Linked DNA regions of Variovorax paradoxus. The main gene of each other region encodes a partner of the protein of the gene in region 2 in a complex. Links are inferred from orthologs where the notes say so. Each region holds a gene or a part of one and is shown on either strand. Other genes may lie near its edges.

Region 1 (6,892 bases), 2.3 Mb from region 2 along the record:
CGCGCGCGGCCGCCAAGGAAGCCGGCCTGCCGGAAGACAGCTTCATGGCCTGCGAGCGCGGCGCGAGCTTTGGTTACAACAACCTGGTGTCGGACATGCGTTCGCTCGCCATCATGCGCGAGACTGGCGCACCCGTGGTGTTCGACGCCACGCACTCGGTGCAGCTGCCGGGCGGCCAGGGCACGAGCTCGGGCGGCCAGCGCGAAATGGTGCCGGTGCTGGCACGGGCTGCCATCGCGGTCGGCGTGGCCGGCGTTTTCATGGAAACGCATCCCGACCCTGCCAAGGCCCTGAGCGACGGCCCCAACGCCGTGCCGCTCAAGCATATGAAGGCGCTGCTGGAAACGCTGCTCGAGCTGGACCGCATCACCAAGAAGAACGGCTTCCTGGAAAGCTCCTTCAACTGAGCCCCGCAACAAGACTATTGGAGAACACCGTGGCCCCCGCCTACATCATCGTCGACATGAAGATCACCGACCCCGAGCAGTACAAGCAGTACATGGCTGCCGCCCCCGACGCGGTGAAGGCAGCGGGCGGCGAGTACCTGGTGCGCGGCGGCCGGTTCGAGACCATGGAAGGCAACTGGCAGCCGGCGCGCGTGGCCATGCTGCGCTTTCCCAGCTACGAGAAGGCCAAGGCCTTCTACGACGACGAGTTGTACCGTGCCGCGCGCGCCAAGCGCGCCGGCGCGACCGAATTCTTCAATATGGTTCTGGTCGAGGGCGTTTCCGCCCCGGTCTGAGATTCAGTTCAAAACGAAAGGCAATAAGTGAGTGCAATCGTAGACATCGTCGGCCGCGAAATCCTCGACAGCCGAGGCAATCCCACAGTCGAGTGCGACGTGCTGCTCGAATCGGGCACCATGGGCCGCGCGGCCGTGCCCTCGGGCGCATCGACCGGTTCGCGCGAAGCCATCGAGCTGCGCGACGGCGACAAGAAGCGCTATCTCGGCAAGGGCGTGCTCAAGGCGGTGGAGAACATCAACACCGAGATCTCGGAATCCGTGCTCGGCCTCGACGCCAGCGAGCAGGCTTTCCTCGATCGCACGATGATCGACCTGGACGGCACCGACAACAAGGGCCGCCTGGGTGCCAACGCGACCCTCGCCGTTTCGATGGCCGTGGCACGCGCCGCGGCCGAAGAGTCGGGCCTGCCGCTGTACCGCTACTTCGGCGGCATGGGCGGCATGCAGCTGCCGGTGCCGATGATGAACGTCATCAACGGCGGCGCGCACGCCAACAACAGCCTCGACCTGCAAGAGTTCATGATCATCCCCGTGGGCGCGCCGAGCTTCCGCGAAGCCGTGCGCTACGGCGCCGAGGTGTTCCATGCGCTCAAGAAAATCCTGGGCGACCGCGGCATCAGCACGGCGGTGGGCGACGAAGGCGGTTTCGCGCCCAGCGTCGAAAGCCATGAAGCGGCCATCCAGCTGATTCTCGAAGCCATCGACAAGGCCGGCTTCGTGGCGGGCGAGCAGATTGCGCTCGGCCTCGACTGCGCCGCCAGCGAGTTCTACAAGGACGGCAACTACGTGCTCTCCGGCGAGAACCTTACGCTCTCGGCCGGCAACTGGGCCGACATGCTGGCCACGTGGGTCGACAAGTACCCGATCATCAGCATCGAAGACGGCATGCACGAAGGCGACTGGGACGGCTGGAAGCTGCTCACCGAGCGCCTGGGCAAGCGCGTGCAGCTGGTGGGCGACGACCTGTTCGTCACCAACACCAAGATCCTGCAGGAAGGCATCGACAAGGGCATTGCCAACTCGATCCTGATCAAGATCAACCAGATCGGCACGCTGACCGAAACCTTCGCCGCCATCGAAATGGCCAAGCGCGCGGGCTACACCGCCGTCATTTCGCACCGCTCGGGCGAAACCGAAGACAGCACCATCGCCGACATTGCGGTGGGCACCAACGCCGGACAGATCAAGACCGGTTCGCTCTCGCGCTCCGACCGCATCGCCAAGTACAACCAGCTGCTGCGCATCGAAGAAGACCTGGGCGACATCGCCAGCTACCCGGGCCGCGGCGCGTTCTACAACCTGAAGTAGCGCTCGGCACCGCGGCATGCGTTCGCGCCTCGCTCCACCCATCGTGCTGTTGCTGCTGCTGGTCATCCTGCAGTGGCAGCTGTGGAACGGGCGCGGCAGCGTGCGCGATGTGTCGCAACTGCAGACCAAGCTGGCCGCGCAAAAAGAGGCCAACGCCAAGGCTGCAGTCACCAATGAGCGGCTGGCTTCGGAGGTCAACGACCTCAAGGTCGGCCTTGAAATGGTTGAAGAGCGCGCTCGTCAGGAGTTGGGCATGGTCAAGCCCAACGAAGTGTTCGTTCAAGTGACTCACTGAATATGGCCCCCACGCTCGGCACTGCGTGTCCTCGCTGCCCCCCGAGGGGGCCGCTCGCGCCTTGGGGCGGCCCGGCGGCGCTCGACGCCTGACTGCGCTGATGCCCGAGTTCTTCTCGGCCCCCGCCTTCGCGCTCTGGGGCTCACCGGTCAGCTGGCTCGAACTCGTCGCTGCCGTGCTGGCGCTGGCGATGGTCGGCTGCAACATGCGCGAAATCCATTGGGGCTGGCCGCTCGCCATCATCAGCTCGCTGCTTTACGTGGCCGTGTTCGCACAGGCACGCATTTATGGCGACGCCTCGCTCCAGGTGTTCTTCGCGGTCGTCGCGTTCTGGGGCTGGTTTCAATGGCTGCGAGGCCATCGCGCCGACGGCAGCGTATTGCGTGTCAGCCGGCTTTCGCCGCGCGGCATCGCGTTTGCACTGGTGGCCTGCGCGGTGGCGTGGCCCGCGGTCGCCCTCTTTCTGCGCCGCTTCACCGACAGTGACGTGCCTTGGTGGGACGGCTTTTCCACCGGGCTCAGCCTGGTCGGCCAATTCCTGCTCGGGCGCAAGTTCATCGAGAACTGGCTGGTATGGCTGGCGGTGAACGTCGTGAGCGTGGGCCTGTTCATCCACAAGGGCCTGTGGCTCACGGTCGGGCTCTATGCGGTGTTCGCGGTGCTCAGCGTGGCGGGCTTTCTTGCCTGGCGCTCGCGCATGCACGACGAGGCCGCGCGCGCATGACGCCCACGCTGCCCCCAGGCTGCGTCATTGCGCTGCTCGGCGCCGAGAGCACGGGCAAGACCGAACTTGCCCGCGCGCTCGTGCAGCGCCTTCGGGAGCGCGGCATTGCGGCCACACTGGTGGCCGAGTACCTGCGCGAGTGGTGCGAGCGCGAAGGCCGCACGCCGCGCCCCGACGAGCAACGCGCCATCGCCGAAGAGCAGACGCGCCGCATCGATGCCGCAGCCGCCTCGGGCGTGGTGGTGGCCGACACCACGGCGCTCATGACCGCGGTCTACAGCGAGCAGCTGTTCGGCGACACCTCCCTGTACGCCGATGCGCTTGCCGCCCAGCGGCGCTACGCCATCACGCTGCTTACCGCGCTCGACATACCCTGGGTTGCCGATGCCTTGCGCGACGGCGACCACGCGCGCGAGCCGACGGACACGCTGGTGCGCGCGGCGCTTTCGGGCGCAGGGCTTTCATTCGCCGTGGTGCACGGCAGCGGCGGCGAAAGGCTTTCCAATGCCTGGAACGCCATCAACTGCATCGCCGGCAACGAAGGCCAAGCCCGGGTACGGGCCCGCGGCGATGCGAAACCCACCTCCTGGTCATGGCCTTGCGAGAAATGCTCCGACCCGGAATGCGAACATCGTCTGTTCAGCGACCTGCTCGGCCGCCGCGACAACCCGACAAACCCCCGCTCGGAGATCTGATGTTCCCGCTTCGTTTCTCTCGTCTTGCCCGTCTTCTTTGTCTCTTCGGCCCCGCGCTGCTGGCAGCCGGCGCCGCCACGGCCGCACCGGTTGCGGCCACGGTGGAAAACGCCACCACCACCACCGCCTGCGCCGAGGAAGACAACGTCTCGCTGGTGCTGCGCGGCGAAGGCATCCGGCGCATGCGCATCGAGGCGCTGCAGCCAGCGTATCTGGACAGCATCAGCAAGGACATCACTGCGCCGGACTTCTCGGGCTGCAACTTCGACGGCGGCGCCCATCCCACCGATCCCGCGCACAAGTTCAAGCCGCGTCGCGTGGTGCTGCTCGACGACGCGCAGTGGCGCATCGTCGGCATGACGCTGCCCAGCTTCTGGCGGCCGCAGCAGGTGCCGGTGCGCGTGGGTGCGCGCACGGACCGCGGCTTTCACCTGTTGCAGGTCTTCCGCAAGGAAGAAGGCAAGGTGCTCGAGGCGCTGGTGCTCTACCCGGCCGACGGCTACTGGCGCATCAAGCCGCTGCCGGAAGAACGCTTCGGCGACGGCGTGTATGGCTCGTCGTTCCTGCTCGGCCCGGTCGAGCAAGGCAGCCGGCCGGTGGTCGACATTGCGTCGATCCGCATCGTGCCCAAGCCGCTGGCCATTCACCTGCGCTTTGCCAAGGGCGGCAGCGCCGTGGCCAGGGTGTCCGAAATCAGCCGCAAGCGCACCGCGCTCGACGTCAGGCTCTCGTCGCCGACCGCCGATGCGCGGCCCTTTGCGGTGCTGCGCTCGATGTACGTTGCAGCGGACAACGCCGATGTGAGCGAAGTGCGGTGGCGGGAGTCTCCCGAGGCCGCGGAGCAGGCGCTGCCTTTGCCTGAAGTGAAGACGCTCAGCGGCACGCAGATGCGCTTTGGCCGCAGCCTGCCTTCGCGCCACAACACGAGCGCGCCCGACATCGCATTCAGCGATTTCGACGACACGGTTCCGCGCTGATCGACGCGCCCGATGGGCGCCTTTGACTGGCAGTGCAGCCTAGCCGGCCCGCCGAACCTCGCTCGGTGTGGCGCCGAGCACGCGGCGCATGCAGCGCGCCATGTGGCTCTGGTGCGCAAAGCCGCTTTCCAGCGCGACCTGGCTTGCAGCCATGCCGCTTCGCACCAGCAGGCCGCGCGCACGGTCGACACGCCGGTGAACCACGTACTCGTGCACTGGCAAGCCCGTGGAGCGCTTGAACTGCGTTTTCAGGTGCGATGCGCTCAGGCCCGCCACTTCGGCCAGCCTGGCCAGCGAAAGATCGCCCTCCAGGTGGGTTTCGATGTAGTCGGTCACCCGGCGCAGCTGCGGACGGGTAAGCCCCTGTACCGGCGCGGTTTCGTGCAGCCGGTGCCCGCCGAGCAGGTGTGCCGCCAGCGCGGTGCCCAGGCTGTCGGCGTAGAGGGTGCCGTTGGGAAAGCCGGCACGCCGTTCGGCGTCGAGCGCCCATGCAATGTGCTCGATGTGCGCATCGCGCAGCTGATGGCGCTCCGCCAGGCTCGCGCGGTCGGCCGGCAGGCCCATTTCCTCGGCGGTGCGCTGCAGCAGCGAGGGCGGCATGTGCACGACCAGCGAAGTGCTCGCGGCTTCCTCGTGCCAGACGTCGGAGGTGCCGGCGGGCAGGATGTCGATGTCGCCGCGCGTGTAGCGGAACTTGTGCAGCTTGCAGGCGCCGTTGACGGGCGCACCCGCATGCACCTTGATGCGGTGGTCGGGCACGGCCTCGAAGCCGACCACGCCCCCGGGCGTGTGGCGCACGTGCACGTTCAGATGGGTGTCGGAGTGGGCGTGATCGCTCATCGGGCAATTATCCGGCGCACCGGCAAAGCATGCTCGCGCGCCTTCGTCCATTCGTGCTGCACCGCGGCCGAATGTGCGCGACCCTTTCGGCCGCTTTCCGGATCATCCGCAGCCATGAACCCAACCACTCAAGAATCGCGATCCATGGACACCGCTGCAAACGGCAAATACGCCGGCAAGAAGGCCGTCATTACCGGCGGCACCATCGGCATGGGCCTGGCCACCGCTCAGGCGCTGCTCGAAGGCGGCGCCGAAGCGCTCGTGACCGGCCTGAACCCGAAGAACCTGGAAGCCGCGCGCCGCACCCTGGGCCCCCGCGCTCATGTCGTCGCATCGGACGCCGGCTCGCTGGCCGACATCGACGCGCTCGCGGCGCTCGCCCGCGAAAAGCTCGGCCACATCGACCTGCTGCACATCAACGCGGGCATCTCGACCCTGGAGCCCTTCGAGCAGGTGACCGAAGCCGGCTACGACCGCGCCTTCGCGATCAACACCAAGGGCCCGTTCTTCACCGTGCAGCGCCTCGTGCCGCTGATGCGCGCGGGCAGCGCGATCGTCGTCACCTCGTCGATCGCGGACAAAGGCGGCATGCATGGCCTGAGCGTCTACAGCGCGACCAAGGCCGCGTTGCGTTCCTTCGCCTCAGGCTTTGCGGCGGAGCTGGTGGGGCGCGGCATCCGCGTCAACGTGGTGAGCCCCGGCTTCATCGACACGCCCACGCTCGGCATCGCCGATGCGACGGCAGAGGAGCGCGCCGAGTTCATCCGCCTGGGCGACCAGATCACGCCGATGCGGCGCCACGGCACGGCCGAAGAGGTGGCTCGCACGGTGCTCTTCTTCGCCTTCGAGGCGACCTTCACGACCGGAGCGCGGCTCACGGTCGATGGCGGTCTGGGCCAGAACCTCACGCCGGCCGCCGCCTGAATTTGAATTGCAATCAAAAGGAAAGAACGAACACATGACCGACGTTTCCCTCATCGGCCTCGGCCCCATGGGCATCGCACTCGCGCGAGCGCTTCAATCCCGGCACACGGTCACGGTGTGGAACCGCACCGCCGAGCGCGCCACGCCCATCCTCGGCCAAGGCACCGTGCTCGCGCCCAGCGCCCTCGCCGCTATTCAGGCCAGCCCGCTGGTGCTGATCTGCGTGGCCGACTATGCGGCCTCCCGGTCGATCCTCGCCTCGCCCGGCGTGGCCGATGCGCTGCGCGGCAAGGTGCTGGTGCAGTTGAGCACCGGCACGCCGCAGGATGCGCGCGACGACTGGGCCGCCCTGAGCGGCGTCGCCTACCTCGACGGCGCCCTGCT
Region 2 (7,738 bases):
CTCGCGGCGCCGCAGTCGCCAGAGGCGCTGGCGGCCGCCGCAACAACGCTCTCCCGCATCGGCTTTGGCCTGCTGGCCATCGTGTCGCTCGCGGCCCTGGCCATTGCGATCGCGCTTTGGCAGAAGGTGAGCGGCATGCAAGAGCAGCTCGCGCGCCAGAGCGCGGATGCGCAGGCCCAATCGCTCGAGGCGCGCACGCTCGCGCGGCAGGCAATGGACACTGTGCGCGACACCGCCGCACGCGCCGCCCTCACCGAAACCCGTGTGGCCGAAGTTGCGCTGCAGCGCTCGCAACTCGAAGAACTCATGCAAAGCCTCTCGCGTTCGCGCGACGAGAACCTGGTGGTCGACATCGAATCGGCCGTGCGCCTGGCCTTGCAGCAGGCCCAGGTCACGGGCAGCGTGGAGCCCTTGCTGGCAGCGCTCAAGTCCGGCGACCTGCGCATCGCGCGCGCCGCGCAGCCCAGGCTCGCGCCGCTGCAGCGCGCCATGCAGCGCGACGCCGACCGCCTGCGCAGCAGCGCGAGCGCCGACAGCGGCGAGGCGCTGCAGAAACTGGACGAACTGATGCGCAGCGTGGACGACCTGCCGCCACTCAACGCCGTGGCCACGCGCGGCTCCGGCGTCAATGCCTGGCAGCCAGAGCCCATTCCGGCCGATGCGGCCTGGTGGGAGCGGGCGCTGTTGACCGTGCGTGCCGAACTGCGGTCGCTGGTGCGCGTCGGTCGCATCGAGCGGCCGGAGGCCGTGCTGCTGGCGCCCGACCAGACGTACTTTCTGCGCGAGAACCTCAAGCTCAAGCTGCTCAATGCAAGGCTTTCGCTGCTGTCCCGGCAGGTGGATTCCGCGCGCAGCGAGCTCGCCACGGTGTCCGCATCGCTGAACCGCTATTTCGATCCCGCGTCGCGGCGCACGCAAGCGGCCGCTACGCTGCTGCAGCAGCTCCAGGCACAGGTGAAGACCTCCGAACCTCCGCGCATCGACGACACCTTGGCCGCGCTGGCGACGGCAGCGGCGGGGCGCTGACATGAGAGCAGCCCTCTGGCTTCTGGCGCTGTTCGCCATCGCCGCGGCGGTGGCGCTGTTCGCCGGCAACAACCAGGGCACGATCACCGTGTTCTGGCCGCCGTGGCGCGTGGACCTTTCGCTGAACCTGGTGCTGGTGATCCTGCTGGGCGCCTTCGCGCTGCTGCACCTTGCGCTGCGGGGCTTGGCGGCGCTGTTCTCTCTTCCGACCCAGGCACGCCAGTGGCGGCTGCAGCAGAAGGAACGCACGCTGCATTCGGCTTTGCTCGATGCCATGGTGCAGCTGCTCTCAGGCCGCTTCTCGCGCGCACGCAAGGCCGCACAAGCCGCGCTGGTGCAAGAGAAAACGCTGGCAGCGCTGGGCGCCAACCTGCCGCAAGCGCAGCAGGTCCGCGTGATCTCGCATTTGCTGGCCGCCGAGAGCGCACAGGCATTGCAAGACCGCCCGGCGCGCGATGCCCATCTGCAGCAAGCCCTCAATGAAAGCGTCGATCGGACCGTGCTTGCAAGCCCCGAGACGCGCGAGGGCGTGCAGCTGCGCGCCGCACGCTGGGCGATCGAAGACCACGACCCCGCAGGCGCACTGGCCCGGCTCGAAGAGCTTCCGCAAGGCGTGCAGCGGCGAACGCTTGCGCTGCGCATTCGCCTGAAGGCGGCCCGCCAGGACCGGCGCACTTTGGAAGCGCTGGAAACCGCGCGCCTGCTCGCGAAGCACCGTGCCTTTTCCGACGCGGCGGCGCAGAGCATCGTGCGCGGCCTGGCCACCGAACTGCTGGGCGGCGCGCACGACCCGGCGCAATTGCTCCGCGCCTGGGGCGAGCTCGACGTTGCCGAGCGCGAAATGCCCGAAGTGGCGATTCATGCCGCCCAGCGCATGGTGGCCTTGCGCGGCGACCTGGCGCTGGCGCGCGGCTGGCTGCTGCCGGCCTGGGAGCGCATGGTGTCGCAGCCGCGCGGCCTCAGCGATGCGTTGCGCGTCAGGTTGGCGCGCGCGCTCGAGGCGGGGCTCGATTCGGTGGATGCCGATTGGCTCGCCCGCATCGAGACGGCGCAACGCAACAACCCGAGCGACCCCAATCTGCAATACCTGGCCGGCATGGCCTGCATGAAACGGCAACTGTGGGGCAAAGCCCAGCAGCTGCTCATGCAGGCCGGCATGGGCTTGCAGGACACGGACCTTTATCGCCGTGCATGGCTCGCGCTAGCCGAACTGGCCGAGGCTCGCGGAGACGCGGAGCAGGCCGCTGCAGCGTGGAAGCGCGCGGCCCAGGCGGAGAAGGCCTGAGCATTCGGCTGCGACATTGCTGCGGGTCGTTGTTGCCGGCTGGCATCTCCTCGTTTCTCCATAAAAAAACGGCGCCAATTGGCGCCGTTTTTTATGGGTTCAGGCCCTAAGGCCTGATGAGCGTCTTCAGTTCACGCCTTGCGCGTCGGTCGATGCCTTCTCGAAAGGCAGTGTCATCGCGCTGAGTTCCCGGCGGGTTTCAACCAGCACCAGCGGACCTTCGTCGAGCGTGATTGCAGGGGGGCGTTCGCGCGGCACATGCACCGGCTTCGGCTCGGCCGCAATGGCGGCGCGGGCCTGTGCAATGCGCTCTGCATCGGAGTTGACCCACTGCAGACCCGAGCGCTCGGCGATTTGCGCGAGTTCGTTCAACGGCAGTTCGAAGGGCTGAACCTTCGGCAAGGCACGGCCGTTGGCGGCGGGCTTGCTGCTGCTGCTCTTCTCGACGGCAATCGGTGCCACGACGGGAGCAGGAGCGAAGGTTGCCACCGGTGCAACGGTTTCCACGGGTGCCACCACCGGAGGAGCAATCGGCGCAGGCGCCGTTGTGGGGCGGTCGAAGTAGCTCCGCGGTGCGGCGGGTGCACGCGATTCTTCTTCGGGCACCGCGGCGCGGGCTTCGATCGGCTCGGCCACGGTGCTGTCGGCCGATGCGTCGGCCACATTGGCTTCGCTTTCGTCGCGCGGGCCGCGTTCGCGGCGGTCGCGGCCATAACGGTCGCGCGAACGGCCGCGGCGCTCTTCGCCTTCACGGCGCGGTGCCTGATCGTTGGCATCGGTTTCGCCTTCAGCGCCTGGAGCGACGGCAGTTGCCTCGTCGGCGGGTGCCTGTGCATCGCCGTTGGCGAAACGCGGCTGGCCTTCGCCGCGGCGTTCGCGGCGGCCGTCGTTGCGCTCGCCACGCTGGCCGCGCTCTTCACGGCCGTTGCGCGGTGCGCGCTCGGCTTGCGAATCGTCCTGTGCGGAAGCGGAGTCGCCACTGGAGGCTTCACGCGGTGCGTCGCCGCCGTTGCGCTGTTCGCCGCGGTCGGCGCGTTCACCGCGCTCGCCACGTTCCCGGCGGTCGCCGCGGCCGCGGGGCGCGCGTTCTGCCGTGGCGTTGCCTTCGTTGCCGGCCGTCGCGCCGGGTGCCAATTGCTGCGCCTCGAGGTTGCCGTCGATCAGCTCGGCCGATGCGGGCCGTGCTTCGCGGCCTTCGCCTTCGCGGCGCTCGCCGCGGCCACCACGGCGTTGTTCGCCTTCGCGCGGACCGCGTGCTTCACGGGGTTCGCGTTGTTCGCGGAGCTCGCGCTGTTCACGTTGCTCGCGCGGCAGCGCGGCTTCGTTGCGCAGTTCACCGCTGCGGCCTTCGCGGCCTTCACGTCCTTCACCACGGCGCTCGCCGCCGCGACCGCCGCGGCGTTCGCCATCGCGGCCGCCGGAACGGCCACCGTTTTCGCTGCGGCCTTCGCCGCCGCGGCCACCGCGGCGCTGCTCGCCGTCGCGGGCGCCGCGTGCTTCGCCGTCACGGCCGGAGCGGCCGCCATCACGGCGTGCGGGCTTCGGCGCTTCGACGGGAATCACGGCCGGTGCGGGCGCCGGCGCCGGCGAGCCGCCGAACCAGCTCTTGATGCGGGCGAAGAAGCCCATTTCAGCCGGCGCGGGTGCGCTTGCCACGGGCGGTGCAACCGGCGCCGGGGCAACGGCCGGTGTGCGCACGGCTTCGGGCTTGGGCGGCACCACGGGCGCCGGCGCGTCGGGCAGCACGCCCTTGATGACCGGCGTCTGCTTGTTGGTGGGTTCCTGCGAACGGCGCGTGACGGCCGTCGGGTCTTCGATCTCGTCGGCCATCTTGTAGCTGGCTTCGATGTGGTCGAGGCGCGGATCGTCGTGCTTCAGGCGTTCGAGCTTGTAGTTGGGCGTTTCGAGCGTCTTGTTGGGCACCATCAGCACAGTGACGCGCTGCTTCAGTTCGATCTTGGCGATTTCAGGGCGCTTTTCGTTCAGCAGGAATGACGCCACTTCGACCGGCACCTGAACGTGCACGGCAGCCGTGTTGTCCTTCAGGCACTCTTCCTGGATGACGCGCAGGATTTGCAGCGCGCTCGATTCGGTGTCGCGGATGTGGCCCGAGCCGCCGCAGCGGGGGCAGGGGATCGACGAGCCTTCGCTGAGCGCCGGCTTCAGGCGCTGGCGGCTCATTTCCATCAGGCCGAACTTGCTGATCGAGCCGAACTGCACGCGGGCGCGGTCTTGCCGCAGCGCGTCGCGCAGGCGGCTTTCGACTTCGCGGCGGTTCTTCGACTCGTCCATGTCGATGAAGTCGATGACGATCAGGCCGCCCAGGTCGCGCAGGCGCATCTGGCGGGCCACTTCGTCGGCGGCTTCGAGGTTGGTGCGAGTGGCGGTTTCTTCGATGTCGCCGCCCTTGATGGCGCGCGCCGAGTTCACGTCGACCGAGACCAGCGCCTCGGTGTGGTCGATCACGATGGCGCCGCCCGAGGGCAGCTGCACGGTGCGGGCGTAGGCCGACTCGATCTGGTGCTCGATCTGGAAGCGGCTGAACAGCGCCGCGTCGTCGCGGTAGCGCTTCACGCGGGCGGCATGCTCGGGCATGACATGCGCCATGAACTGCTGCGCCTGGTCGTAGATGTCGTCGGTGTCGATCAGGATGTCGCCGATGTCGTGATTGAAATAGTCACGGATGGCGCGAATGACGAGCGAGGATTCCTGATAGATCAGGAAGGCGCCCTTGCCGCCCTTGGCCGCGCCGTCGATGGCGGTCCAGAGCTTGAGCAGGTAGTTCAGGTCCCACTGGAGTTCGGGCGCAGAGCGGCCGATGCCGGCGGTGCGCGCGATGATGCTCATGCCCTTCGGGTATTCGAGCTGGTCCATCGCCTCCTTGAGTTCGGTGCGGTCGTCGCCCTCGATGCGTCGGCTCACGCCGCCGCCGCGGGGGTTGTTGGGCATCAGCACCACATAGCGGCCGGCCAGCGAGATGAAGGTGGTGAGGGCCGCGCCCTTGTTGCCGCGTTCTTCCTTTTCGACCTGGACGACCAGTTCCTGGCCTTCCTTGATGACGTCCTGGATGCGGGCCTGGTTGGCGGAAACGCCTTCGGCGAAGTATTGCTTGGAGATTTCCTTGAACGGCAGAAAGCCGTGGCGGTCTTCGCCGTAGTCGACGAAACAGGCTTCGAGCGATGGCTCGACCCGCGTGACGACGGCCTTGTAGATGTTGCCCTTGCGCTGTTCGCGCCCTTCGATCTCGATTTCGTAGTCGAGGAGCTTTTGCCCGTCGACGATGGCCAGGCGGCGTTCTTCGGCCTGCGTGGCATTGATCAGCATCCGCTTCATGATGCGTTGTCCTTATATGTATCGTTCTACCGGCCCATGACGGGCCAACGATGCACGGACGACGCCCGCGAAACGAGGGGAATTGCCGCTTGGCCCCGGATGCTGTCACTGCCGCGGCAAGCGCGAGCAGGCCTCTTGAGCGTCAGCTCAAGAAGACAGCCGGGGTGGGGGCGCGTGGATGGGCGCGAGCCAGGTTCGGTGTTGAGCAGCTATCTTATTGATAGCTGGTTGCGCAATGGTGGCGCGCGGTGCGGATGATTCAATGCCTGAGGCCACTGGCAAAAGCCAGGTGGGCCAACGCAGGCACAGTTGAATCAGCAGCATCAACACAAGGGACTCGCTTCGATCCGCCGGCAGCTTGGAAGCTGCAGGCTGGGTATTCCGTATCGGTGTTTCGTGGGTGTCGGCTTGACTTGGGCGCAGGGGCTGCCACTTTGCGCAATTGCGCGGGGTTTGCAGTCTCGGCGCCAAAGCGGCATCGACCTCGCAGCGTTGTCCTGGGCGTTTGACTGCAGTGATCTAAACTTCTGTCTAATCAAGCACTTACACGACCGCGCTGGTGAAAAACATTATAGGTGCGAAGCGAAGCCCCGCGGCCGCTCCAAATCCCGCAGTTCCGGATCCCGCGGCCCAAAAGGCTGCGGTGGACGCCGCGGCGCCGCACGCGTCCATCAAATTCATTACCGTGGATGCGGAATCCGCGGGCCAGCGGCTCGACAACTTCCTGTTCCGCCACCTGAAGGGCGTGCCCAAGACGCATGTCTACCGGATCATCCGGTCGGGCGAGGTGCGCATCAACAAGGGCCGGGCGCAGGCCGAAACCCGCATCGAGGCCGGCGACGTGCTGCGGCTGCCGCCTGTGCGCATATCGCCGCGCGCCGAAGAGGGCGCCGCGCCGCCCGCGCCGGCGCGCGAGTTTCCGGTGCTGCTGGAGGACGACGCGGTGCTGGCCATCGACAAGCCCGCCGGCGTGGCGGTGCACGGCGGCAGCGGCGTGAGCTTTGGCGTGATCGAGCAATTGCGTACCGCGCGGCCGGCCGCCAAGTTCCTGGAGCTGGTGCACCGGCTCGACCGCGAGACCTCGGGCATCCTGCTGGTGGCCAAGAAGCGTAGCGCGCTTGTGGCGCTGCAAGACCAGTTCCGCGACCGGGAAACCGGCAAGACCTATCTTGCGCTGGTCGAGGGCGCCTGGCCCGCCAACAAGAAGGTGCTCGATGCGCCGCTTGCCAAATATCTGCTGCCGGGCGATGGCGCCGGTGCGGGCGAGCGCCGCGTGCGCGTGGTCGCCAAGGACCATCCTGATGCGATGCGCGCCGTCACGCTGGTGCGCGTGCTGGCGCGGCTCACGCTGCCGGGCGATGCCACGCCGCTGTCATTGCTCGCCGTCACCATCAAGACCGGCCGCACCCATCAGATTCGCGTGCATCTTGCTTCGGCCGGCCACCCGATTGCGGGCGACGACAAGTACGGCGCCTTCGAGCGCCAGCGCGCGCTGCAAAAACTGGGCCTCAAGCGCATGTTCCTGCACGCCTGGCGCTTGCAGTTCAGCCACCCCGCAACCGGCGAGCGCGTGGCGCTGCAGGCCGGCCTGCCGCATGAACTGCACGGTTTGATGCCGCCGCAGGCGCTCGAGGCGCTCGCCCAACATCCCACTCCCACGGCCAATGACTGATTCTTCCCGACCCCTGCGCTTCGACCTGATCGCCTTCGATTGGGACGGCACGCTTTATGACTCCACCCGGCTCATCGTGCGCTGCATTCAAGCGGCCGTGGTTGATGTCGGCGGCGCCAAGCCCAGCGAGAACGACGCTGCCTGGGTCATCGGCCTGGGCCTGGCCGAGGCCCTGGCGCGTGCAGCGCCCGATGTGCCGAAGGAAAAATACGCCGAACTCGGCGCGCGCTACCGCTATCACTATCTGCAGCACCAGGACGACCTGGTGCTGTTCGACGGCGTGCTGCAGATGATCGATGCCCTGCGTGCGCGCGGCCACAAGCTGGCCGTAGCCACGGGCAAATCGCGGCGTGGGCTGAATGAGGCACTGAAGACGGTCGCGCTGCGCGACCGCTTCGACGCTTCGCGCACCGCCGACGAGA
Region 3 (7,024 bases), 2.3 Mb from region 2 along the record:
CCGCGCCCAGCTTCTTGCAGGCTTCGCACTTGTCGTCGCTGCCGGCCGTGACGATCACCGTCGCACCGAGCGCCTTGGCAATCTGGATTGCCGTCACGCCGATGCCGCTCGAGCCGCCCTGGATCAAAAGGGTTTCGCCCTTTTGCAGGCCGCCCCGTTCGAACACGTTGCTCCACACGGTGAAGAACGTCTCGGGCAGCGAAGCCGCTTCGGTGTCGCTCCAGCCCTTGGGCACCGGAAGGCATTGCGCCACAGGCGCCACGCACAGCTCGGCATAGCCGCCGCCGGCAATCAGCGCACAGACGCGGTCGCCGATCTTGAAGCCCGCCTCGGCCAGGGCCGCGGCATCGCCCGACACGATCTCGCCGGCCACTTCGAGGCCCGGCAGGTCGGAAGCGCCCGGCGGCACCGGGTAGTGGCCCTTGCGCTGCAAAACGTCCGGACGGTTCACGCCGCTCGCTGCAACGCGGATCAGCAATTCGCCCACGCCGGCCACCGGATCGGGACGCTCCACGGCGCGCAGCACCTCAGGGGCGCCGTACGAAGTGATTTCAATGGCTTTCATCGTCTTTTGGCCTGCAACGCCCGTGTCCGGGCGTGGTTAGCAATTAAAAAGTCGGCAACGGCAAAGCTTGCCGCTGCGCCCTTCTTACTCTTGCGATTCGCGCGGTGCGTACGGCTGCTCGCCGGCCGGTGCCTGCGGCTGCTCGTTGCGCGGCTGCTGCTGCTCGTTGTTGAAACGAGGAGCGCGATCGCCGCCGCGGTCACCACCACGGTCGCCACGGTCCGAACGCTCGCGGCGTTCGCCGCCGCGATCACCGCGGTCGCCACGATCTTCACGCGGTGCACGTTCCTGGAATTCCATGCCGGCCGGACGCTCGGTCAGGGCCTTCATGGACAGCTTGACGCGGCCCTTTTCGTCCGTCTCGAGAACCTTGACCTTCACGATCTGGCCTTCGCTCAGATAGTCGGTCACCTTCTCGACGCGCTCATGCGCGATCTGGCTGATGTGCAGCAGGCCGTCCTTGCCGGGCAACAGATTGATGAGCGCGCCGAAGTCCAGGATCTTGGTGACCGGGCCTTCGTAGACCTTGCCGATTTCGACTTCGGCGGTGATCTGCTCGATGCGCTTCTTGGCCAGCTCGGCCTTTTCCGGGTCGGTCGAGGCGATGGTGATGGTGCCGTCTTCGTCGATGTTGATCGTCGTGCCGGTTTCTTCCTGCAGGCCGCGAATGACCGCGCCGCCCTTGCCGATCACGTCGCGGATCTTCTCGGGGTTGATCTTCAGCGTGGTCAGGCGCGGTGCGAACTGCGACACCTCGGTCTTGGCTTCGCCCATCGCTTCCTGCATCTTGCCCAGGATGTGCATGCGTGCTTCCTTGGCCTGTGCCAGTGCGACCTGCATGATTTCCTTGGTGATGCCCTGGATCTTGATGTCCATCTGCAGCGCGGTGATGCCGTTGGTCGTGCCGGCCACCTTGAAGTCCATGTCGCCCAGGTGATCTTCGTCGCCCAGGATGTCGGTCAGCACCGCAAAGCGGTTGTCTTCCTTGATCAGGCCCATGGCGATGCCGGCCACGTGCGCCTTCATCGGCACACCGGCGTCCATCATCGAGAGGCAGCCGCCGCAGACCGAAGCCATCGACGAGGAGCCGTTCGACTCGGTGATTTCCGACACCACGCGAATGGTGTACGGGAACTCTTCCTTGGTCGGCAGCACGGCGACGAGCGCGCGCTTGGCCAGGCGGCCGTGGCCGATTTCGCGGCGCTTGGTCGAGCCCATGCGGCCCACTTCACCGGTGGCAAAGGGAGGCATGTTGTAGTGGAACAGGAAGCGGTCTTCGTACTCGCCGGCCAGCGCGTCGATGCGCTGTGCGTCGCGTTCGGTGCCGAGCGTGGTCACGACCAAGCCCTGCGTCTCACCGCGCGTGAACAGCGCCGAGCCGTGGGTGCGCGGCAGCACGGAGTTGCGGATTTCGATGGGACGCACGGTGCGTGTGTCGCGCCCGTCGATGCGGGGTTCGCCCGACAGAATCTGGCTGCGGACGATCTTCGATTCAATCGAGAACAGCAGGTCGTTGACCTTGCCGGCGTCGAAGGGTTCGCCGCTTTCCTTCAGCGTGTTCATCACGCTGGCATTGGCTTCGCGCAGGGCTTGCGTGCGGGCTTGCTTGCTGCGGATCTGATAGACGGCGCGCAGCTTTTCTTCGGCCAGGCTCTTGACCTTGGCAACGAAGGCTTCGTCTTCGGCCGGCGGCTGCCAGTCCCACACCGGCTTGCCGGCGTCGCGCACGAGCTCATGAATCGCGTTGATCGCGATGTTGGCTTGTTCGTGGCCGAACACCACGCCGCCCAGCATGATTTCTTCGCTGAGTTGCTGTGCTTCGGATTCGACCATCAGCACGGCGGCTTCGGTACCGGCCACGACGAGGTCCATCTGCGAATCCTTGCGGGCGGTCTGGCCCGGATTCAGCACGTACTGGCCGTTGATGTAGCCCACGCGCGCAGCGCCGATCGGGCCGCTGAACGGAATGCCGGAAATCGACAGCGCGGCGCTCACGCCGATCATGGCGGCGATGTCGGCGTCAACTTCAGGGTTGAGCGACAGCGTGTGGATGACCACGTGCACTTCGTTCAGGAAGCCTTCGGGGAACAGCGGGCGGATCGGACGGTCGATCAGGCGGCTGGTCAGGGTTTCGTGTTCGCTCGGCTTGGCTTCGCGCTTGAAGAAGCTGCCGGGGATCTTGCCCGCGGCGTAGGTCTTCTCGATGTAGTCGACGGTCAGCGGGAAGAAATCCTGGCCGGGCTTGGCCGACTTGGAGGCCACCACGGTCGCCAGGACCACGGTTCCGTCGATGTCGACCACCACGGCGCCGCTGGCCTGGCGGGCGATTTCGCCCGTTTCCATGACGACAGTCTTGTCGCCCCATTGGAAGGACTTGGTGACTTTGTTGAAGAGGCTCATGTTTGCTCCTGTTTTGATAGCGATTGACCTGTATTCATCACAGGTTTCGCAGGGACGGAGGCTTCTCAGAACACGATGCCATTCCAGCGAAGCTCGGCGGGAACTTCATTGGAATGACACAGCTTCGCTCTGTTTTGGCACTCCGAAAGTGGATCGCGAAGTAAAAAACGCCTGAGCTAGCGGACTAACCCAGGCGTTTTTTCATGCGATTCGGTTTACTTGCGCAGACCCAGCTTGGCGATCAGCGCGGTGTAACGATCGGCGTCCTTGGACTTGAGGTAGTCCAGGAGCTTGCGGCGGCGGCTCACCATGCGCAGCAGGCCGCGACGGCCATGGTGGTCCTTGGCGTGCGTCTTGAAGTGGGGGGTGAGCTCGTTGATACGGGCGGTCAGCAGTGCGACTTGCACTTCGGGGCTACCGGTATCGTTGGCGGCGCGGGCGTTGTCTTTGACGACTTCGGCCTTGATGGAGGCTGCGATCATGTTGAATTTCCTTGTTCCGGGATGTTTGACTTGCGGTAGGCGCTGGAACTGCCCCTACCGTGCGCCTTGCGGCATGCAAAGCCTCGGGATTATAGCTCGCCCCGGGCTTGCGCGTTTACTGTCTGGATAGCCAGGTTTTCAGGCGCTCCACGCCCTGCACAAGGCGCTGGGGGTCCTTGGAAGCGAAGCACCAGCGCAGCCACCCCTGGGCTTCCGGGGCAAAGGCGTTGCCGGGGGCCAGGCCCAGGCCGGCTTCGACGACCAGGCGCTTGGCAAGTTCGAGCGAGTCGCCGAAGCCGTCGAGCCGGAAAAAGGCGTACATGCCGCCCTTGGCCGGGGCCACCTGCACACCGGGCAAGGCTTCCAGCAGCGGCACCAGGGTGTCCCGGCACTGTTTCAGGTGGGCGACCACGCGAGGAGTGATCTCGGCGGTGTGTTCGATGGCGACGACGGCGGCGCGCTGGGTGAAGACGCTGGCGCACGAGGTGTTGAACTCGATCAGCTTGCCGATGCCCTCGACCAGCGCGGGTGGCAGCACCAGCCAGCCAAGGCGCCAACCGGTCATGAGAAAGCTCTTCGAGAAGCTGTGCGTCACCACCAGCCGGTCGTCAGGCCTCGAAATGTCCAGGAAGCTCGGCGCGCAGCCGTTGGGATCAAGTTCCCCCCGATGGGCTTCGCCCTGCCCCCCGGGGGGCGAGTCCGCCTCGAGGCGGCTCGGCGCCGGACTCGGCTCGAAGTACAGCCGCTCGTACACCTCGTCGGCCAGGATCCAGGTGCCGGTTTCGCGGCAGTGGTCGAGCACGGCCTGCTGCTCTTCGCGCGTCATGGTCCAGCCGGTCGGATTGTTGGGCGCGTTGACGATCAAGAGCTTGGTCTTCGGCGTGACCGCCTTGCACAACGCTGCAAGGTCGAGCGTCCATTGGCCGTCGGCAGGCACCAGCGACACGGTGCGCACCACGGCGCCAAGAATCGCCGGCTGCGCCGTGAGGTTGGGCCACACCGGCGTGACCGCGACCACTTCATCACCCGCATCGACCAGCGCCTGCACCGCGAGCATCAGCGCGCTCACGCCGCCGGAGGTCACGGCAAGGCGCGAAGCATCCACCTTGGGATGCAGCTTGCTGGTGTAGCCGGCAATTGCCTCGCGCAGCTCGGGCAGGCCGAGGTTGTGCGCATAGAAGGTTTCGCCGCGCTGCAGCGAATCGATGGCCGCCTGGCGGATCACCTCGGGCGTGACCTCGTCGCTTTCGCCAAACCAGAAGGCGAGCACGTCGTCGCGGCCCAGACCGGCGTTGGCAACCTCGCGGATCTTGGAGGCTTCGAGGTTGTGGATGGCTTCACGCATGTATTTGTTTCCTAGCTTCTCTTCATCTTGCAGGTGGTCGGCAGTTCGGCGCGTTCGGGTGCGATGGTCTTGATCACGCGAAAGCCGTAGCCGGAGCCTTCGACATCGAACTGCACGCCCGGCCTGCCCTGCCTGTCCATCACGCCCACCACGAGCTGCTGCTGGAACTGATGGTCCGCCGCGCGCATACGCCCGCGCTGTCCGTAAAGGCTCACGTCGGCCTGTTCGAGCGCACGCGCCACGGCCGCCGCATCGACGCTGCCCGCGCGCTCGATGGCCTGCGCCAGCGACTCCACGAGCAGTTGCATGCGCATGTGCACGTAGTCGTCGGCAGGCTTGGGAAAGCGCGCGCGGAATGCGCGATAGAACGCCTCCGACTGCGCGGTCTGCACGTTGGGCAGCCAGTCGGCCACCGCTATCACGCGGCCGATGCCCGCATCGCCGATGGCGGCGGGCGCGCCGAGCGCGTTGCCGTAGAAGGTATAGAAAGTGCCGTTGAAGCCGCCCTCGCGCGCCGCCTTCACGAGCAGCGTGAGGTCGTTGCCCCAGTTGCCGGTGAACACCGCCTGCGCGCCGCTTGCAATGATCTTGCTGGCGTAAGGCGCGAAGTCCTTCACCCTGCCCATTGGGTGCAGCTCGTCCCCGACGATTTCCACATCGGGCCGCTGCACGCCCAGCTGGCGTTTCGATTCGCGCAGCACCGCCTGGCCGAAGCTGTAGTCCTGGCCGATGAGGTACGCGCGCCTGAGCGTTGCGTCGTCCTTCACAACGTCCATCAGCGCGGCCACGCGCATGTCGGCGTGGGCATCGAAGCGAAAGTGCCAGAAGCTGCAGCGCTCGTTGGTGAGCACCGGATCGACCGCCGCGTAGTTGAGAAAGATCACGCGCCGCGAGGGATCGCGCTCGTTGTTCTTTTCGATGGCATCGACCAGCGCCGCGGCGGTGGCCGACGAGTTGCCTTGCAGCACGATGCGCGCACCGTCGTCCATGGCCGCGCGCAGCGCCGACAGCGCTTCTTCGTTCTGCCCCTTGCTGTCGTAGCGATCGAGCTGCAGCGGCCGTGCACCGCCGGGCACACCCGGCAGCTTGACGCCGCCGCGCGCATTCACGCGCTCCACCGCCCACAGCAGATTGCGGAACACCGCTTCGCCCGTGTTGGCGAAGGGGCCGCTCATGCTCTCGATCAGCGCAAGGCGGATGGGCGCCGGCGGCGTTTGCGCCGCTGCGGCAAAGGGGGCCGCGCATAGCGCCAGCGCCGCAAATTTCAAGGCCTTGCGACGCCAAATAAAGGGGGGATTCATTGTCTTGAAACGGTTGCGGCCGCGCCTAGATGTGGTGGCAAGCGGCACTCAGCATTGAATGGCCGCGCAGTGTAAGGGACACACATTCTTGTCCCCATTGTGTTCATTCAGGAGTTCTTTCATGTTTTTCGCACCCGCCCTTCATACCGCCCGCTTCGCTCCGCGTTCGTACGACCGCGCCTTCGAGCGTTTCGTCAACGAAGCCTTTGCCAGCGCACGCAAGTCGCCGCTCGTCGAACAGGACGACAAGAGCTGGACGCTCTCCATCGATGTCCCCGGACTTTCGCGCGAGGACCTCTCCATCGGCATCGAAGGCACCGTGGTCCGCATCGAGAGCAAGGCCGAAGCCAAGCGCCAGTTCAAGGCCGCCTACGAGTTGCCGCAAGACATCGATGTGAGCGCTAGCGAGGCCAAGCTCGAGAACGGCGTGCTCACGCTCAAGCTGGGCAAGCAAGTGCCGGTGAGCCGCGTTTCGGAGCTGCCGATCAGCTGATCGAGCAAAGCCCACGAGAGGAAAGTGTCGTTAACTATTGTTTTTGACTTTGAAGACGCTCCCTAATCACAATAGGACAGTGAATAACATCACATCATGTGACGTATTCACATTTTTCTTCTTTCTTCTTCGTGGGCGTCTCGCAGACGCACCGAATCGCTGACGGTGCGGATTCGGGTGCCCCTTAAGGCACGCCATGATCACGCACCTCAAGTCAGCCAACGACAATGAACGGTCCGATACGCTCCTGGTTTTCCTGCCAGGCGCCTACCTGAAACCCGACGAATTCGAACGCGAAGGCTTCATCAGCGCCGTGCGAGAGCGCCATCTGGCCGCCGACTCGCTGCTGGTGGACGCGGACGTTTCCTACTACTACGACCAGACGCTCAGCGAGCGCCTGCATGCGGACGTCATCGAACCGCAGCGGGCCAAGGGCTA

The links.
Region 1: the proteins of GOQ09_RS07055 (region 2) and eno are in contact, whole or in part, in a solved structure (PDB 2FYM), measured with the Escherichia coli proteins. The link is inferred for Variovorax paradoxus from one-to-one orthologs.
Region 3: the proteins of GOQ09_RS07055 (region 2) and pnp are in contact, whole or in part, in a cryo-EM structure (PDB 9QH0), measured with the Escherichia coli proteins. The link is inferred for Variovorax paradoxus from one-to-one orthologs.

The regions. Positions count from the first base shown.
Region 1 is NZ_CP046622.1:3,782,976-3,789,867, forward strand. Bases 1-2,911 are described here. They hold eno (phosphopyruvate hydratase), read left to right. Parts: upstream 1-769; coding sequence 770-2,053; downstream 2,054-2,911. Other genes in these bases: kdsA (3-deoxy-8-phosphooctulonate synthase), read left to right, coding at 1-407; GOQ09_RS17595 (DUF1330 domain-containing protein), read left to right, coding at 437-742; ftsB (cell division protein FtsB), read left to right, coding at 2,070-2,348; pnuC (nicotinamide riboside transporter PnuC), read left to right, coding at 2,449-2,911. In the rest of the region: more of pnuC, read left to right, coding at 2,912-3,072; GOQ09_RS17615 (AAA family ATPase), read left to right, coding at 3,069-3,767; GOQ09_RS17620 (hypothetical protein), read left to right, coding at 3,767-4,744; GOQ09_RS17625 (AraC family transcriptional regulator), read right to left, coding at 4,784-5,584; GOQ09_RS17630 (SDR family oxidoreductase), read left to right, coding at 5,729-6,508; GOQ09_RS17635 (NAD(P)-dependent oxidoreductase), read left to right, coding at 6,543-6,892. UniProt on the Escherichia coli protein: Catalyzes the reversible conversion of 2-phosphoglycerate (2-PG) into phosphoenolpyruvate (PEP). It is essential for the degradation of carbohydrates via glycolysis.
Region 2 is NZ_CP046622.1:1,525,868-1,533,605, forward strand. Bases 2,238-5,994 are described here. They hold GOQ09_RS07055 (Rne/Rng family ribonuclease), read right to left. Parts: upstream 5,645-5,994; coding sequence 2,438-5,644; downstream 2,238-2,437. Other genes in these bases: GOQ09_RS07050 (heme biosynthesis protein HemY), read left to right, coding at 2,238-2,311. Also shown: GOQ09_RS07045 (uroporphyrinogen-III C-methyltransferase), read left to right, coding at 1-1,026; more of GOQ09_RS07050, read left to right, coding at 1,028-2,237; GOQ09_RS07060 (RluA family pseudouridine synthase), read left to right, coding at 6,204-7,316; GOQ09_RS07065 (HAD family hydrolase), read left to right, coding at 7,309-7,738. UniProt on the Escherichia coli protein: Endoribonuclease that plays a central role in RNA processing and decay. Required for the maturation of 5S and 16S rRNAs and the majority of tRNAs. Also involved in the degradation of most mRNAs.
Region 3 is NZ_CP046622.1:3,857,095-3,864,118, forward strand. The notes cover bases 308-3,350. They hold pnp (polyribonucleotide nucleotidyltransferase), read right to left. Parts: upstream 2,966-3,350; coding sequence 650-2,965; downstream 308-649. Other genes in these bases: GOQ09_RS17955 (NAD(P)H-quinone oxidoreductase), read right to left, coding at 308-565; rpsO (30S ribosomal protein S15), read right to left, coding at 3,181-3,350. Outside these bases: more of GOQ09_RS17955, read right to left, coding at 1-307; more of rpsO, read right to left, coding at 3,351-3,447; GOQ09_RS17970 (pyridoxal phosphate-dependent aminotransferase), read right to left, coding at 3,563-4,792; GOQ09_RS17975 (branched-chain amino acid ABC transporter substrate-binding protein), read right to left, coding at 4,804-6,093; GOQ09_RS17980 (Hsp20/alpha crystallin family protein), read left to right, coding at 6,215-6,586; GOQ09_RS17985 (alpha/beta hydrolase-fold protein), read left to right, coding at 6,783-7,024. UniProt on the Escherichia coli protein: Involved in mRNA degradation. Catalyzes the phosphorolysis of single-stranded polyribonucleotides processively in the 3'- to 5'-direction. Also involved, along with RNase II, in tRNA processing.